DNA from 2 places in the Luteibacter sp. 9135 genome. Region 1 is predicted to be linked to the other one. Evidence: riboswitches for the same ligand, from Rfam matches in the RefSeq annotation. Region 1 holds a riboswitch; the other holds the start of a gene.
The links. Region 1 has a riboswitch for thiamine pyrophosphate ahead of thiC (phosphomethylpyrimidine synthase ThiC). Riboswitches for the same ligand answer to the same signal wherever they lie in the genome.
Positions count from the first base shown of each region.

Region 1 (7,593 bases):
CACGACCAGCATGTGGTTGGCCTCGGTCTTCACCGTCGCCAACGCGCGCGCCACCGTGACCGGGTGGTACCCGGTCTTGGAGAAGTTGCGGTCACGCAGGAAGGAGCCGAGCAGCTCCTGTGACGTCATGGTGCGGATGTCCGGATCCCAGCCCTTCGGGTTTTGCGCCGGCTGGAAGATATCGAAGTTGGGCAGGTGGAACAGCATGCGGCCGGCGTTCTGGTCGTGGAACAACCAGAGCGTGCCATCGGCGTCTTCCTTGACGTCCAGTTCGATGGCTTCGACGTTGTGGTTGTACGTGTTCAGTATGGAGCACGACGAGTTTTCGGGACAACCGTTGTCGACGATGCCGCGGTGGGAAATGACCCCGACATCCTTGGTGTTGCCGACGTAGGGATTCTCGAACGCCGCGAGGATGCGGCTGGGGTTCCAGTTGTTGGCGGCCATGGCCGTGATGGGGGCGACCAATGCGGCGACCGAGAGGGCGACGCAGAGGGGAAGGGTGGAACGGCGTAGCGATCTGCTGAAACGACTCATGTGTGTGTGTCCTAAGAGGCAGAACGAAGACCGTGGGGCATGCGCCGGCACGGGTGTATCCATGCGGAAGCACCGCAGGATGCGTGGCGGCGGATGTCGGTCGTGGATGCCGGATCGCGCCAAAAGCCCTTATGCAATCGTTTGCATAGTAAGCCAGTGCGATATGACATCCAAGCGACCGCAGAGTTACCGGGGTGGCGCGCCGAAGCGGAAGCTGGACACGGTGATCGCACCCATGAACTCGCGCTCGTGATAGATGCGTGTGCCGGAATCGTCGCCGGCGGCGCCGACGGCGACCATGAGCGGCAGCAGGTGGTCTTCGCGTGGATGGGCCGCGCGTGCCGCCGGTGCGTCCGCCCAGCGCAGCAGTTGCGCATGTCGCATGGCGGGCGGCGCATCCACCAGGACATCGTTCAACCATTGGTCGAACAAGGCCGACGCGGTACCGCCCCTGCCGTTCATGAAGCTGCGCAGGTCATGGAAGCTGAGGCCGCTGCCGACGATCAGCACGCCCTCGTCACGCAGCGGGGCAAGCAATTCACCCACGCGCAGATGCGTCGCCGGGTCGAAGTCCGCCCGTAGCGACAGTTGAACCACGGGCAGCGCCGCTTCCGGATACAGCGTGTGCATCAGGGAAAACGTGCCGTGGTCGAAGCCACGGTGGGGATCGAGACCCGAGGGCACGCCGCCGTCCGCCAGCAGTCGATACACGCGTTCGGCCAGTACCGGATCGCCTGGCGCGTCATAGCGGATGCGGTAGGTATGCTCGGGAAAACCGTGGTAGTCGAAGATCATCGGCGGCTGGGTGCCCGAAGACACCAGGAACCGGCTGGCTTCCCAGTGGCCGGAGACCATCAGGATGGCGCGGGGCGCGTCACCCAGTTCACTGCGAACGGCGTGCAGCGAGGCGTCCAGGGCATCGTAGGCACCGCGCTGGTCGTCCTTGAGCCAGGGCCAGGGGCCGCCGCCGTGGGAGAGGAAGTAAGTGGGAAGTCGCATGCCGGCCGTCTCGCATAGAAGCTGATCGGGCTATCGTAATCCCCGCGCTGCACCCCACGTAGCATTTCCCTTGACGCGGGTTGTGGCCCACTCCAGTCGGCAGCACAGCCAAGACGAGGTAGACCAGGATGGAAGCGCGCGATTTAGGGAACACCATTACCCTGTACCTGCCCCAGGGCGGCACGGGAGCGGAAGCGTACGCGGTGCTGCAGGAACGCGAGCGCATGGGCGGCTTCGCCAGCCGTGCCGAGTCGGTTCAATTCGCACTGGCGCTCGCCCTGACCCTGCACCGCAGCCGCAACGTGCCGGTGCGCATGCGGGTGGAGGACGATTCGGGCATCTGGCAGACCACGGATGCGCTGGCCGGCGCGATGCCCTGACGCTGGCTAGCTACCCCTTACGACCCATAGCATGCCGTAAGGCATCAATCCCGCCCCCCGCTGGCCGTGAAGCACCTCGTCGCGCGCCTGCAGCCGAACCGGCAGATCGTCCAGCGGGATACGCGATCCGCTGAAGTTGAACACCGCCCAGGCATCCGGGCCACGCTGCAAGGCGAGTACGGCGGGATGGCCGCTTTCGATCACCGTCACCGGTGCCTGGGGGTCCAGGCGTGTATCGGCGCGTGCATCGAGGAGGGCGCGCATGGCGGCGAAGCTCGCAGCCGGCAGACCTTCACCGATCTCCATGTCACGCAGACGCGTGTCGTCGAAGCGGGGACGTTCGGTCCATCGGCTGTCGGCCACCATGGCGGCGACGTCACGTGCATCGTCGTTGTTGCCCTGGACCAGTTCGTCGCCCATGAAGATCATCGGCACGGCGCCCGCCCAGCAGGCCAGGCCGTAAAGCAGCTGGAACCGGGCGAGGGCCAGGCGCTGCGCCGCGGGATCGTTGCCGGGCAGGCCCACGAGCGCGGCGGTCATGCCGTTGGTGCCGTGCAGGGTGCGCTCGCGTCCGCGCTGGAACGCGACGCCGCGTGCATAGCTGCCCGGCACGCAACCTTCAAGGAAGTCCGCGACGAAGCCGATGCGCTCGCGAAAGCGCCGGCCACCGGCCGCCACGTCCTGCTTCAGCACGCTCCACACGATGTCGTCGTGGCAGCGCACATAGGTCATCCAGCCGGTGCCAGGCGGCGGTGGGGGGGTGGCCTTCATGACCGTTTCCACCATGTCAGCGCGTTGTTCCACCAGCGCCGTCCACGCGGCGGCCATGAGGCCACTGTGGTACGCCAGGTGACACTCGGGATGCTGCGCGTCGCCCAGGTAGCGCGACACGTCCGCCGGCGGCATCACCGCCTCGGCCTTCAGCAGCACGCCCGGCGCGACCAGTTCGATCACCGCACGCAACGCCTGCAGGATGACGTGCACCTCCGGCTGGTTGGTGCACGAGGTCCCGGCGCGTTTCCACAGGAACGGCGCGGAGTCCAGGCGAAACACATCGATGCCGCGGTTGGCCAGGCCCAGCATGGTCTCCGCCATCGCGGCGAACACGGGGAAATGGGCGTAGTTGAGATCCCACTGGTAGGGATAGAACGTGGTCCAGACCCACCCGCCCATGGTCGGGATGTGGGTGAAGTTGCCCGGCGCGACTTCGGGGAACACCTGGTCCAGGCCGACCTCATAGGCGTCGCATGCCTGCCGGTCGGGCAGGATGTGGAAATAGGACCGGTACTGCGCATCGCCCGCAGCGGCGGCGCGTGCCCATGCATGATCGTCCGCGACATGGTTCAATACCAGGTCCGAGCACAGCATGATGCCGGCGGCGTGCAGGTCGGTGCACAGCGCTTCCAGGTCGGCCATCGTGCCCAGCCGGGGCTCGACCTCGTCGAACGCACGCACGGCAAAGCCACCGTCGTTCTCGCCATGGCGACCACGCAGGAACGGCAGCAGGTGCAGGTAGCTCACGCCCAGTTTTTGCAGGTGCGGTATGCGCGAGCGCACCCCCTTCAGATCCCCGGCGAAGCGGTCCACGTAAGCCATATAGGCGACGGGGCGATCTTCCAGGAACCAGCCGGGCCTAACGGCGCATCGTTCATCACGAGCCCGCAGGGCGGCGGGGCGTGCGTTGGCGAGGTGGCCCAGGCGATCGCAAAGATCGGCGAAGTGGTCCGCGAACCCTTCGCTACGGCCGTAGAGTGCGTTCAGCAGCCGATGAAGACGGCGAATTGCCTCCGCGCTCGCCTGCCGACCTTGCCGGGGCGTCCTGGCCAACGCTTCGTGGAACGCATCCGCACCGGCTTCCGCGGCGTCGCACAACATGCTCATCGCTACTCCGTCGGCCCCGGGCGCCTGTCGATTCAGGCGAGGCCCGTGCCGTAGCCCTTGATCGTGCCGTGAGGTGCAACCGATTGCAAGGCCGCGATCAGAGCCAGCGGGTGACGCCGCCATGATGGGAGCAGGTGCCGCGGCGATTCAGACTGAAGCTGAAGGAGCCGTCGCCGCATTGTGCGGATGCACCAGCGGGCGGCTGGTCGTTCGTCGTGTGGGCGGGTCGGTGCACCTGAATGCCGTCCCGGTTCGTGTAATAGCCGCCCTCCACCATAACGGCACCCGGTGCGGCGCGGTGAAAGGAGGAAGGTCGCGCCTGTTGGGGAACGGCCTGCTGGGCCAGCGCAGAGGTGGCGAAAAGCGCGGTGGCGGCGAGGGACAGCAGTAGACGGGCAAGCATGGGCGTTCCTTGGTCAGCCGGTGAGTCCGCCCGGAACGACGAGCAAGCACCATGCCGCGCGTGCCGCGGATGGCCGGTTCGTGTGACGATGTGCCGTATTTACCTGCAGGTCGTCGGCACATGGACTGCCGCGGCAAGCACTTGTTCGCTTCCACCGAAACTGGGTAGGCTTTGACCCGTTCCGAGGGGTGTCCTGCGATGGCAGGGCTGAGATGGCAGCGGCCGGACCCTTCGAACCTGATCCGGGTCATGCCGGCGAAGGGACGGGAATGCCAAGCACGCCATGGGGCGTGCACCCCTGTTTATCGTCGCCCCGGGTCTCCCATCCTCCAGGAGAAGAGATCCATGCTTTCGAACACGCCTGCCCACGCGGATGCGCCCGCAACCGTGACCACCGGCCCGATACGCGGCTCGCGCAAGGTCTACCTTTCCCCGCCCGGTCATCCCCACCTGCACGTTCCTTTTCGCCAGGTCACGCTGAGCGACCCCCGCGAACCGCCGCTCAACCTGTACGACGCCTCGGGCCCCTACACCGATACTGAAGCGGGCATCGATCTCGCCCGCGGCTTACCGCCCGTGCGCGAGGCCTGGCTGGCCAGGCGCGACCTGGTCCGTATCGAGGGTCGCGACGTGCGGCCCGAAGACAATGGCAACCTCAGCGCCGATGCCGTGGTGCCGGCCTGTCCCGCACCGGTTGCGTTACGTCGTGGCCTGCCCGGGCGCCTGGTGACGCAATACGAATTCGCCAGGGCCGGCATCGTCACCGAAGAGATGGTGTACGCGGCGTTTCGCGAAAACCTCGGCCGGGAACAGGCCTTGAGCGATGTCACGGAGCGACTGGCGGACGGCGAGAGCTTCGGTGCCGAGATTCCCGATGTGGTCACCCCCGAGTTCGTTCGCGACGAGATCGCGCGCGGGCGGGCGATCCTGCCCGCCAACGTCAACCATCCGGAACTCGAGCCCATGGTCATCGGGCGCAACTTCCTGGTGAAGGTCAACGCCAACATCGGCAATTCGGCAGTCAGCTCCGGCGTGGCCGAGGAGGTCGAGAAGCTGGTGTGGTCCACCCGATGGGGCGCCGATACCGTCATGGATCTTTCCACGGGCCGCAACATCCACAACATCCGCTCGTGGATCATGCGCAACGCGCCGGTGCCCATCGGCACCGTGCCGATCTACCAGGCCCTGGAGAAGGTCGGCGGCGATCCGCTGAAGCTCACCTGGGAGGTGTTCCGCGACACGCTGATCGAGCAGGCGGAGCAGGGCGTGGATTACTTCACCATCCACGCGGGCGTGCGCCTGGCGCACGTGCCGCTGGCGGCGCGACGCGTCACGGGTATCGTCAGCCGCGGCGGCTCGATCATGGCGCGCTGGTGCCTGGCGGGACATCGCGAGAGTTTCCTCTACGAGAAATTCGAGGAGATCTGCGCCATTTGCCGGCAGTACGACGTGTCGTTGTCGCTGGGCGACGGCCTGCGTCCGGGTTCCATCGCCGATGCGAACGACGCCGCGCAGTTCGCCGAGCTGGAAACGCTGGGCGAGCTGACCCGCATCGCGTGGGACCACGGCTGCCAGGTGATGATCGAAGGGCCGGGTCATGTGCCGATGCACAAGATCAAGGTGAACATGGACAAGCAGCTGGCGCTGTGCGGGGAAGCGCCGTTCTACACGCTGGGGCCGTTGACCACGGATGTGGCGCCCGGTTACGACCACATCACCTCGGGTATCGGCGCGGCGATGATCGGCTGGTTCGGCACGGCCATGCTTTGCTACGTTACGCCGAAGGAACACCTCGGGCTGCCCGATCGCGATGATGTCAAGGTGGGCGTCATCACCTATCGCATCGCGGCGCACGCCGCGGACCTGGCCAAGGGCCATCCGGCCGCGAAGCTACGCGACGATGCGCTGTCGCGCGCGCGCTTCGATTTCCGCTGGGAAGACCAGTTCAACCTGGCGCTGGACCCGGACACCGCGCGTGCCTACCACGATGCCACGCTGCCCAAGGACGCGCACAAGGTGGCGCATTTCTGCTCGATGTGCGGCCCGAAGTTCTGTTCGATGAAGATCTCGCAGGACCTGCGTCGCGAAGCGGAAGCCATGGAGGGCATGGCGCAGAAGTCCGAGGAATTCCTGGCCGGCGGGGGCGCCTTGTATGTCCCGGCCGCTTGAGGGCACGGAGGTCGCGGTGATCGGCGCGGGCGTGGCCGGACTGACGGCCTCCCTGGCGCTGGCCGAGCGTGGTGCGAGGGTGGTGCTGTACGAGCGCTCGGCGACGTTGGGCGCGCAAGCCTGTTCGTGGATGGCGGGTGGCATGCTGGCGCCGTATTGCGAGCGAGACGGCAGCGAGCCGCGCGTGAGCGAGCGCGGCATGGCGTCGCTGGACTGGTGGCCACGGCATGTGCCGGGGGTGACGCGCGGCGGTTCGCTGGTGGTGGCAGCTGCGCGGGATCGTCCGGACCTCGTGCATTTCGCCGCGCGCACCGAACATCACGAGGCGCTGGATGCCGACGGTCTTGCCGCGCTGGAACCCGATCTGGCCGGCCGCTTCGGACAGGCCTTGTGGTTTGCCGATGAAGCCCATCTCGATCCGCGACACGCCCTGGAGGCACTGGCCCTTGCCTTGCGCCACCTCGGTGGTCGCCTCGAACTGGACGCCGACGTGCGTTGCGACGACTTTGCCGACCGGCCGGTGATCGACTGCCGTGGGCTGGGTGCGCGCGACGCGCTGCCCAGCCTGCGTGCCGTGCGCGGCGAGATGATCCTGCTGCGCAGCAGAGACGTCCGCTTGCAGCGTCCGGTGCGTCTGCTGCATCCACGCACGCCGGTGTATGTGATTCCCCGTGCGGATGGCCTGCTGATGCTCGGTGCCACCTCGATCGAGAGCGAGCACGCGGGACCGGTGAGCGTGCGTTCCGCGGTGGAACTGCTCAACGCCGCTTACCTGTTGCATCCGGCCCTGGCCGATGCCGAGATCCTCGAGCTCGGCGTCGGCCTTCGCCCGGCCTTTCCCGACAACCTGCCGGCCGTGGTGCGCGATGGCCACGTGCTGCGTTTCAACGGTCTTTACCGGCACGGCTTCCTGCTGGCTCCGTGGTATGCGGAGCGCCTGGCGGATGGGCTGGCCGATCATTTTGCGGAGGCGGCATGAGCATCATGGTCAACGGCGAACCACAGGCAGACGCATGCGACCTTGCCGCGTTGCTCGCGCGGATGGGTCTGCACGAAGCGGTGGTCGCCACGGCGTTGAACGGCACGTTCATACCTTTGGCGCGCCGTGCCGCGACGACCTTGCGCGCAGGCGATCACGTCGAGATCCTCGCTCCGATGCAGGGAGGCTGAGCGTGGATATCCTTACCCTCTACGGCCAGGACTTCCATTCGCGGCTGCTGCTGG
Region 1 covers NZ_JQNB01000001.1:3,590,849-3,598,441, reverse strand. The annotation lists gene FA89_RS15160 (glycerophosphodiester phosphodiesterase family protein) at 1-537, opposite strand, end outside; gene FA89_RS15155 (DODA-type extradiol aromatic ring-opening family dioxygenase) at 724-1,536, opposite strand; gene FA89_RS15150 (hypothetical protein) at 1,665-1,916, shown strand; gene FA89_RS15145 (alpha-amylase family glycosyl hydrolase) at 1,923-3,797, opposite strand; gene FA89_RS15140 (DUF3761 domain-containing protein) at 3,895-4,200, opposite strand; TPP riboswitch at 4,375-4,481, shown strand; gene thiC (phosphomethylpyrimidine synthase ThiC) at 4,546-6,369, shown strand; gene FA89_RS15130 (FAD-dependent oxidoreductase) at 6,353-7,348, shown strand; gene thiS (sulfur carrier protein ThiS) at 7,345-7,539, shown strand; gene FA89_RS15120 (thiazole synthase) at 7,542-7,593, shown strand, end outside.

Region 2 (7,593 bases), 3.0 Mb from region 1:
GGCGGTACTGGGCAACACGCCAGCGGTCTGCCGCGCCTCGTATATCCATCCGGAAGTGTTCGCGGGTTGGCTGGACGGCGAACTGCACCGGCATGTGCCGCCGACCGGGGCACACGCATCGCGCAAGCTGGAGGCCCTGACGCTGGCGTTCCTTCGTCGGCGTCTGCGTGCGTCCACCCGCTCCCGCTGAGCCCGGCGGATGGCTATAGTGCACGCACGGGGATCGGGTACTTTTTTTCAGGGGTTGGTTTGAAGATGTGGCGGTGGAAGGCGTTTCCCGTAGTGCTCGGGCTGGCAAGCGCATCCGCTGTGATGGCGCAGGATGCGCCCGTGGCGCCACCGATGGTGTTTCCCGACGCACAGAGCCATCGTGGCGTTGTCGACGACACATGGATCGTCGCGCTCAAACGCCTTCCTGGCGCCAGCCTCACGGCGGTGAAGAATTACGCGGACGAGGGCGATATCGCCGCCGGCGTATCGCTGCGTTATCACCTCGACGACGCCGACTGGATCATCGCCGATGTGTTCATCTATCCCGCAGGTGAAGGCGACCCGACGAAAATGCTCAGGCAGGCCGCCGACGATTTTCGCGAGTCGGTAGCCTATGCCGAGCGCCAGGAGATCTACCGGAACGTGTGGTGGGGCGACGAAGCTCCGTACACAGCCCTCCTGGGCGGCGGCAGGAAACTCCAGGGCCGCTTCCTGCCGATCGTGTTCGATGCGCAGCAGGACATGCTCACATCGCGCGCCTACCTGTTCTATCGCAAGCTTTACTACATCAAGATCCGGCTGAGCACGACGGTGGAGGCGGTCGACTCGCTGGCCGAGCGTGCGGACGGATTCATCGGCAGCCTGCTCAATGGCGTGGACATCGTCAGTGTCGGCGGCTGCGGGCGGAAGATGGATATCGTGGCGCTGCCCAGCGGCCAGCGCGCTCCGGCGGATTTCACCGACGGTGTGAGCCCGGATGGCTTCGGCATCGCCATCGCGATGTCCCGACCGGGTGGACCGACGTACGCCACGCAGATGAGCAAGGCTATGGTGACCGCGGCGCGGCGCCAACTGGCGACGGGCTGCACCTCGCTGGATTACAAGCCACCGGGTGACGACAGCACGCACGCGGTGCTTCACCTGAAGTTCGGCCCGAACGACTGGGGTGCGTCGCCCAGGCACTGAAGAAAGAAGCGGCCGGGACGCGTCCCACGCCCGGCCGCTGACGTTCGCCGGTGGCGGCCGGGCTCAAATCCTTGAGCCACACCGCGCCACCGGCGGCGACAGCAACATCTTGCCCGCCGATACCGCGCCGGACTATGGAAGGATTCTGAAAAATCGGGCGGCTTCGCGGCCGCCCGTGCACGCCGTACCGACCGCCGAGCCTTGTAGACTGGCGCCCCGTCCCACCCGAGCCTGCCGATGAACCCGAAACCGCGACCGTTTTCCATGATCCGCGACTTCGCGCTGGCCGACTGGTTCACGCTCGGCAACGCGGCCAGCGGCGTGGGTGCGTTGTTCTCGACGATGACCTACCTGCAGGAAGGCGGTGTGTGGCACCTCTACATGGCGTGCGGCCTTGTGCTGCTGGCGCTGGTGTTCGACGTGCTCGACGGACGTATCGCCCGCTGGCGCCAACGGGCCTCGCTGCTCGGCCGTGAACTGGACTCCCTGGCCGACGTGATCTCCTTCGGCGTCGCGCCCGCCGTCATCGGCTACGGCTGCGGCATGCAGGGCGGCCTGGATCGCGCCATCCTGCTGATGTTCGTCTGCTGCGGTGTCTCGCGCCTGGCCCGTTACAACGTCACCGCGGAAGGACTGGCCAACGAGGAAGGCAAGGTCACCCACTTCGAGGGCACGCCCATCCCCACCTCGATTCTGCTGGTGGCGGTGCTCTGCGCCGCGGCCGGTGCCGGCGCGCTGCACGACGCGATGTGGCTGGGCAGCGTGCGTCTGGCCACGCTGACGTTGCATCCGCTTTCGCTCATGTTCGCCGTATCCGGTGCGCTGATGGTCAGCCGCATCCGTATTCCCAAGCTCTGAGGCCGCTCAGGTCGCCGACGCCGGGCCGCCCGCGGGCTCGCGACGCCACGCGCGCAGGCCCAGCACGGCCAGCACCACGAACGCGGCATAGAGCACCGCCGTGACCGGGAGCGCCTTGTACATGTATTCGCCGACGTAGATCACGTCCACCCCGATCCACAGCCACCAGGCGGCCACGTGCCGACGCGCCTGCCACCACTGGGCGACGAGGCTGAAGGCGGTCAGCCCGGCGTCCAGCCAGGGCAGCGACGCATCCGTCCAGCGGTGCATGGCGTAGCCCAGCGCGAGCGCGGCCGCCGCGCCCACCGCCAGGTGCAGCGCGGCGCGGCGACTTTCCAGCGCGGCCACGCGCACATGGCCCTCGTCGTCCAGGTGGCGCCGCCAGCGATGCCAGCCGTAGAGGATCAACGCGGCGAAGATCACTTGCAGGAGCGTGTCCGAGTACAACTTCGCGTCGATGAAGATCCACGCATAGGCCATCACCGACACCAGGCCCACGGGCCAGCACCAGGGATGGCGTCGCGCGGTCAGCCACACGGCCACCGCGCTGACCACGGCGGCGGCCACTTCGAAACCGGACAGCTCAAAGCTCATAGGTCACCGACAGGCGCGCGAGGCGCGGCAGGCCGGGGAACAGGTAGGCATCGCCACCGGACGTGCCCGTGTCGCGCCAGTAGAACCGGTTGAAGACGTTGTCGACATTGAGCCGCCAGGTCATCGCATGGCCACCCACGGCGGTGACATACCGTAAACCGACGTCGACCACATGGTATGCCGGTACCCGGGTGGAACCGTCGGGCGTGGCCACGTTGCTGCTGGCATACCGCCAGCCGCCGAGAACGGCGAGCCCGGGCACGAAGGGCAGGCTGTAATCGGCGTACACGGCCGTGCGCCAACGTGGCACATTGACCACCTGGTGATCTTCGTACGTGGGCGCGCCGGTGTTTTCCGCGCGCGCGCGGATGATGTTCGCGCTGGCGGTGATCCGCAGGCGATCGGTGACACGGCCGGCAAGGTTCATCTCGATGCCCGTGTGGACTTCCTGCCCCTGCTGCACGAAGGTGAAGCCTTCCGCCGTGCCATCCGGGCGCGCGAACTGGTACGACTGACGGATGCGATAGAGCGCGGCCTGCAAGTCGAGCGCATCGTTCACCGCGTACTTGATGCCCGCTTCCGCCTGCCGGGAATGCAAAGGTGCCAGCGTCGTACCGCCATTGGACGTCCAGTACGGGGCCTCGCGGCCCAGCGAAAGGCCTTCACCATAGCTGACGTAGGTGGTAAGCGGTGCGGTCAGCTGCCACAGCACGGCGGCCTGCGGCAGCGTCTTCGTCTGGCGCGTAGCACGCTCCAGGGCGCCGGCACTGTCATACGCCCGCTCGTCCAGCCGGACCAGGCGCGCGCCGGCCAACACCTGCCATTGCTCACCCAGGTGGACCCTGTCGATCGCGAACAGCGTGCGCTGCCAGCTGGTCAGCCGGCGCACCGAGGCGCCGGGCTGGTTCGGCGAGGGATCGAACACGGGTACCACCGGATCGTCGATGTTGGCCGTGCCCACGTAATCGTAAACGTAGGGACGCTGGTCGACGGTACGCCGGAACGCCGTGGCACCCAGGTTCACCTCGTGGTCCAGCGCTCCCGTGGCAAAGCTGCCCGTGACCACGCCGCGCACTTCGTCGTTCTGCCGCGTGTCGTCGGGGCTGCGGAAATCGTAGACATCGTAATCGCCGTTGGGCGCGAAGAAATAACCCGGCGTGGCGCCCGAGGCGCACGAGGCGGCGTAGAAACATCCATAAGCGAAAGCGACGTTGTCGTCGATCACCGTATGGCTGTGTCCTGCCGATACCTGCGCGTTCCAGGTGTCACTGAACCGGTAGTTGAAGCGAAGCGACGTATTGCTTGAATGGATGCCGACCGGGCGCTGCCATGGCTGGTAACCCAGCAGGCGCGTGCGATGCGGGTGCGGCGGGATAGCGTTACCGCCCAGCAACTGATAGCCGGAAACCGAACGACCGCCGCTGGTCTGGTAGTCGGTATCCAGCAGCAACGTGGCCTGGTCGCTGATCTTCCAGTCCGCGCCGATCGAGACGAAACTGCGCCGGGCATCGGTGTGCTCGACCACGCCGTGGGTCTTTTCGTTGGCGGCGTTGACGCGCACGCCGAACGTGGGCGTGAACCATGTGCCCAGGTCGAGTGCCTGGTACACGGAACCATGCGAGTCGGTGCCCAGCGTCAGCGTGTGGACCTCGGCCGGACGCTTGCTGACATAGTTGATCAGCCCGCCCGGCTCGACGACGCCGGCCTCCAGGCCGCCGAGGCCCTTCAGCACTTCCACGCGCTCCTTGCCTTCCAGCGCCTGCAACTGCTCCGCCGACATGATCATGCCGTTGAAGCGGAAACCCGTGGCAAGGTCCAGCGGAAAACCGCGGATGGATATGTCCTGGTAGTAGCCGGCCGGCGCGTAGTTGTCGTTGATGGCGGCATCGCCGCGGACCAGTTCGCTCAGCGAACGCGGCTGGCGATCGTCGATCTGCGCGCGGGTGATGACGGTGATGGCCGCTGGCGTGTCGTGCAGCGTGGCACTGCCGAAGCTGCCGAAGGTATCCAGCTGGGAATCCGCTGCGCGATACCCGTCCGCCGTGTTGGCGTGCACATCGACTGTGGGCAAGGTGCGCGCCTGCGCGGGCGGCGCGGTGTCGTCGGCCGCCCATGCCGACGGGGCGAGCGCGATCAGGGCGAGGGCAAGGGGGGTGCGGGAAAGGGTCATCGTCGTCTTCGTGGGCAGGAACGAAGCGACGGCGCACCGCGCCGCCCGCAAGGGCGTCCGTGGTGCAGCAAGCTCCCTACGCCGGTATTAACCGGGTCAGGTTCCAAGGGACTCTCTCAGCCCGGCATTCGCCCGGCACCCCCGCTTCTAGAACGCCTATTGAACCACGAAAGCACGATCGGCGTGGCGCAGGGCCTCGAGCAGCGCCTGCCCTTCATCGCCGGCGAACCATCGCGCATGACCCAGGAGGAACGTGTAGTAAGCCACGTCGGCATGGTCGCGGCGGCGCGTGACGCCTTCGAAATACTCCACTTCCGAGAGGGCGAAATCGACGTGGACCACCGGCAGCACGTCGGCGAGCACGGCAAGGTCGTCCGCGCCGAGGGGCCGCACGGAGCGATAACCTTCCACGAGGGCCAGCGCCAGGTCGGTACGCGCGATAGTCTCCTGCCCCAGTTCGAGCCAGGCGATAGCATTGCGCTCGATGGCGGTGGCCAGGTCGAACAGGGCGAAGGTGCGTGCGCAGAGGCCGAAATCCAGCACGTCGGTGATCCGTGCCTCGTCGCCGGCGGCACTCCAGCACAGGTTGGACACGTGCCAGTCGCCGTGTGTCCACAGGGGCGGCTGGCGGGCGATCCCGGCGGCAGAGCGTGCCTGCCAGGGCTGGAGGGCCGCCGCAATCTCGCTGCGCCAGTCGCGTTCGTGCAGGTAGGCCGCCAGCGCCGGCCGCATCGGCAGCTGGTCCGCCAGCGCGCCCAGCGCATCCCGTGCGCCGAGGATGTCCGCGCGGGCCACCAGCAGGTGCGTGCCCCGCTGGGGCGCGTCGAAGCCCTCGGCGGCGAGGTGCAGGCGGGCCAACATGGCGCCGGCGACCCTTGCGTGTGCGATGCCGCCGATGGGCGACCACGAGAACGCATCGCGGTAGACGTCCGTGCCGGTAGCGCATCGGTGCACCTCGTAGACCCAGTCGCCCTGGGCGACGGCGGAGCGACCCGCGGCGTCGGCCAGCACCGCCGGCACGGGTATGCCCCGTGAGCGCACATGCCCGGCAAAGCGATGTTCCTCGTCCAGCGTAAGGACGTCACGTACCCGCCGGTGATGCCGTTTGACGAAGACCTCGCCATCCGCCGTGGCGACCCTGGCCGCCGCGGACAGCGGACGCGGGCTGTGCCACAGGATGTTGCCCGTGGCGCCCAGTGCGGAATAGCCCGCCAGCACCGACGAGACCTCGTCCGCAGCCAGGGGCGGCCAGTCGGGAACCTGCTGGTCGCCGGCCAATCCATGGGTGAAATGCGCATCGTCGATCATGGGCTGAGTGTAGCGATGGGTGCCTTCCGCGTGCCGAATCGGCAAATTTGTCAAATTTTGCTCCATTCGATGGCGACGGCGCCGATAACCCTTCAGACTAGAACCGTGGATCGTGGAAAGTGCCGCTTCCGGCGACTTCGATCGATCCAATCGAGAGGCTGGTGGGGGGCGGATGTGAGAGCAAACAACACGGATCCGTTGGACTGGGGGCGTAGCATCGCCGTGGCGGGCGCGTACGCCGCCTGCTATGAGCTCACCCGCAATGTCTCTTTTTCGCACTGGATGCTGCCGGCCGGCCTGCGCCTGGCGTGCCTTCTGCTGGTGCCCCGTCGTTTCTGGCCGGCCCTGGCGGTCGGCGAGTTCCTGCCGATCGCCGAGATGTCGGCACTGCACGCCTCCATGCTGGGCGTGATGTGGGCCGTGCTCAACTCGTTTCCTCCAATCGTCATGTGCATGCCCGCCGTGACCTGGGTGCAGCGGCGGGCGTCCCTGCTTCGCGCCGACGGCAGGATCAACATGGGCATGATCCTGGCCGCCACGCTGCTCTGTTCGCTTTCGGTAACCGCCGGCAACATCGTGGCCTACCTGACCGTGAAACCGGGCGACGGTTCGCCCCCTCCCGATCTCACCGCCCAGATCGTGCTGGCCTGGCTGCTGGGATGCTACCTGGGTGCGCTGGCGCTGACCCCTACGATCCTCGCTCTGCGCGAGCGGCTGATCGATGCCGGACACAAGATGAACTGGCGCGACGCGATGACCAGCCCGCTCATGCGCGACATGGTGTTGATCACCGTGCCATGCCTGGTCGGCGCCATGGTGGCCGCCTCGCTGACGGAAGGCGCTTGGCTGCAGGTGGCACGTATCGCCATGGCCGTTCCCGTCCTTGTGCTCACCCTGCGCCATGGCTGGCACGGCACGGCCATTACCGGGTTGCTTGCCAGCGCCGCCATGGCCAGTACCTCGTTCGAACTGCAGGACCCGTCGATGATCCGCGCGCAGGTGGTGATTGCCTTCGTGCTGTCGACCGCCCTGCTGTTCGGCGTGCGAGTGGCTCGCCGACTGGCGGCGAGCCACGTTCCGGCTATTCAGGGGGCGGGTTCGCGTACCGGCTGAAACCGCCCCTGATCGTTACGGGCCCTTGGACGTGCACTCCGATGCGTTCTTGCAGTCCGCCTGGGCCGCCATCAACCGCACGGTTCCATCCGCCTGCGGTGCGATGAATACCTGCACTGTCTCATCCTTGTAGACCGTCTCGCCGGATGTGCTCGCGGCGACCGGAAGCGGCTCGTCCGGCGTCGCCACGTTCGTGGCATCCGAACCCACCGGCGTACCGACCAGTGCATAGGGAGTGCGGGCCACGGCACCCCGTACCTTGCCCGTGGTGTCGTTGACCTGGATGTAGCGCGTGGTCCCGCGCTGGAACACGTAGACGTGGTAGTTCGGACTCAGGCTGACGTCGGTGGCGCCGGGCCAGGACTGGCCCAGAC
Region 2 covers NZ_JQNB01000001.1:613,428-621,020, forward strand. The annotation lists gene FA89_RS02745 (DNA topoisomerase IB) at 1-190, shown strand, start outside; gene FA89_RS02750 (hypothetical protein) at 331-1,176, shown strand; gene pssA (CDP-diacylglycerol--serine O-phosphatidyltransferase) at 1,414-2,034, shown strand; gene pnuC (nicotinamide riboside transporter PnuC) at 2,041-2,628, opposite strand; gene FA89_RS02765 (TonB-dependent siderophore receptor) at 2,618-4,798, opposite strand; TPP riboswitch at 4,855-4,951, opposite strand; gene FA89_RS02770 (phosphotransferase enzyme family protein) at 4,955-6,106, opposite strand; gene FA89_RS02775 (MASE1 domain-containing protein) at 6,305-7,219, shown strand; gene FA89_RS02780 (hypothetical protein) at 7,235-7,593, opposite strand, start outside.
Region 2: another riboswitch for thiamine pyrophosphate. It lies ahead of FA89_RS02765 (TonB-dependent siderophore receptor); the one in region 1 lies ahead of thiC (phosphomethylpyrimidine synthase ThiC).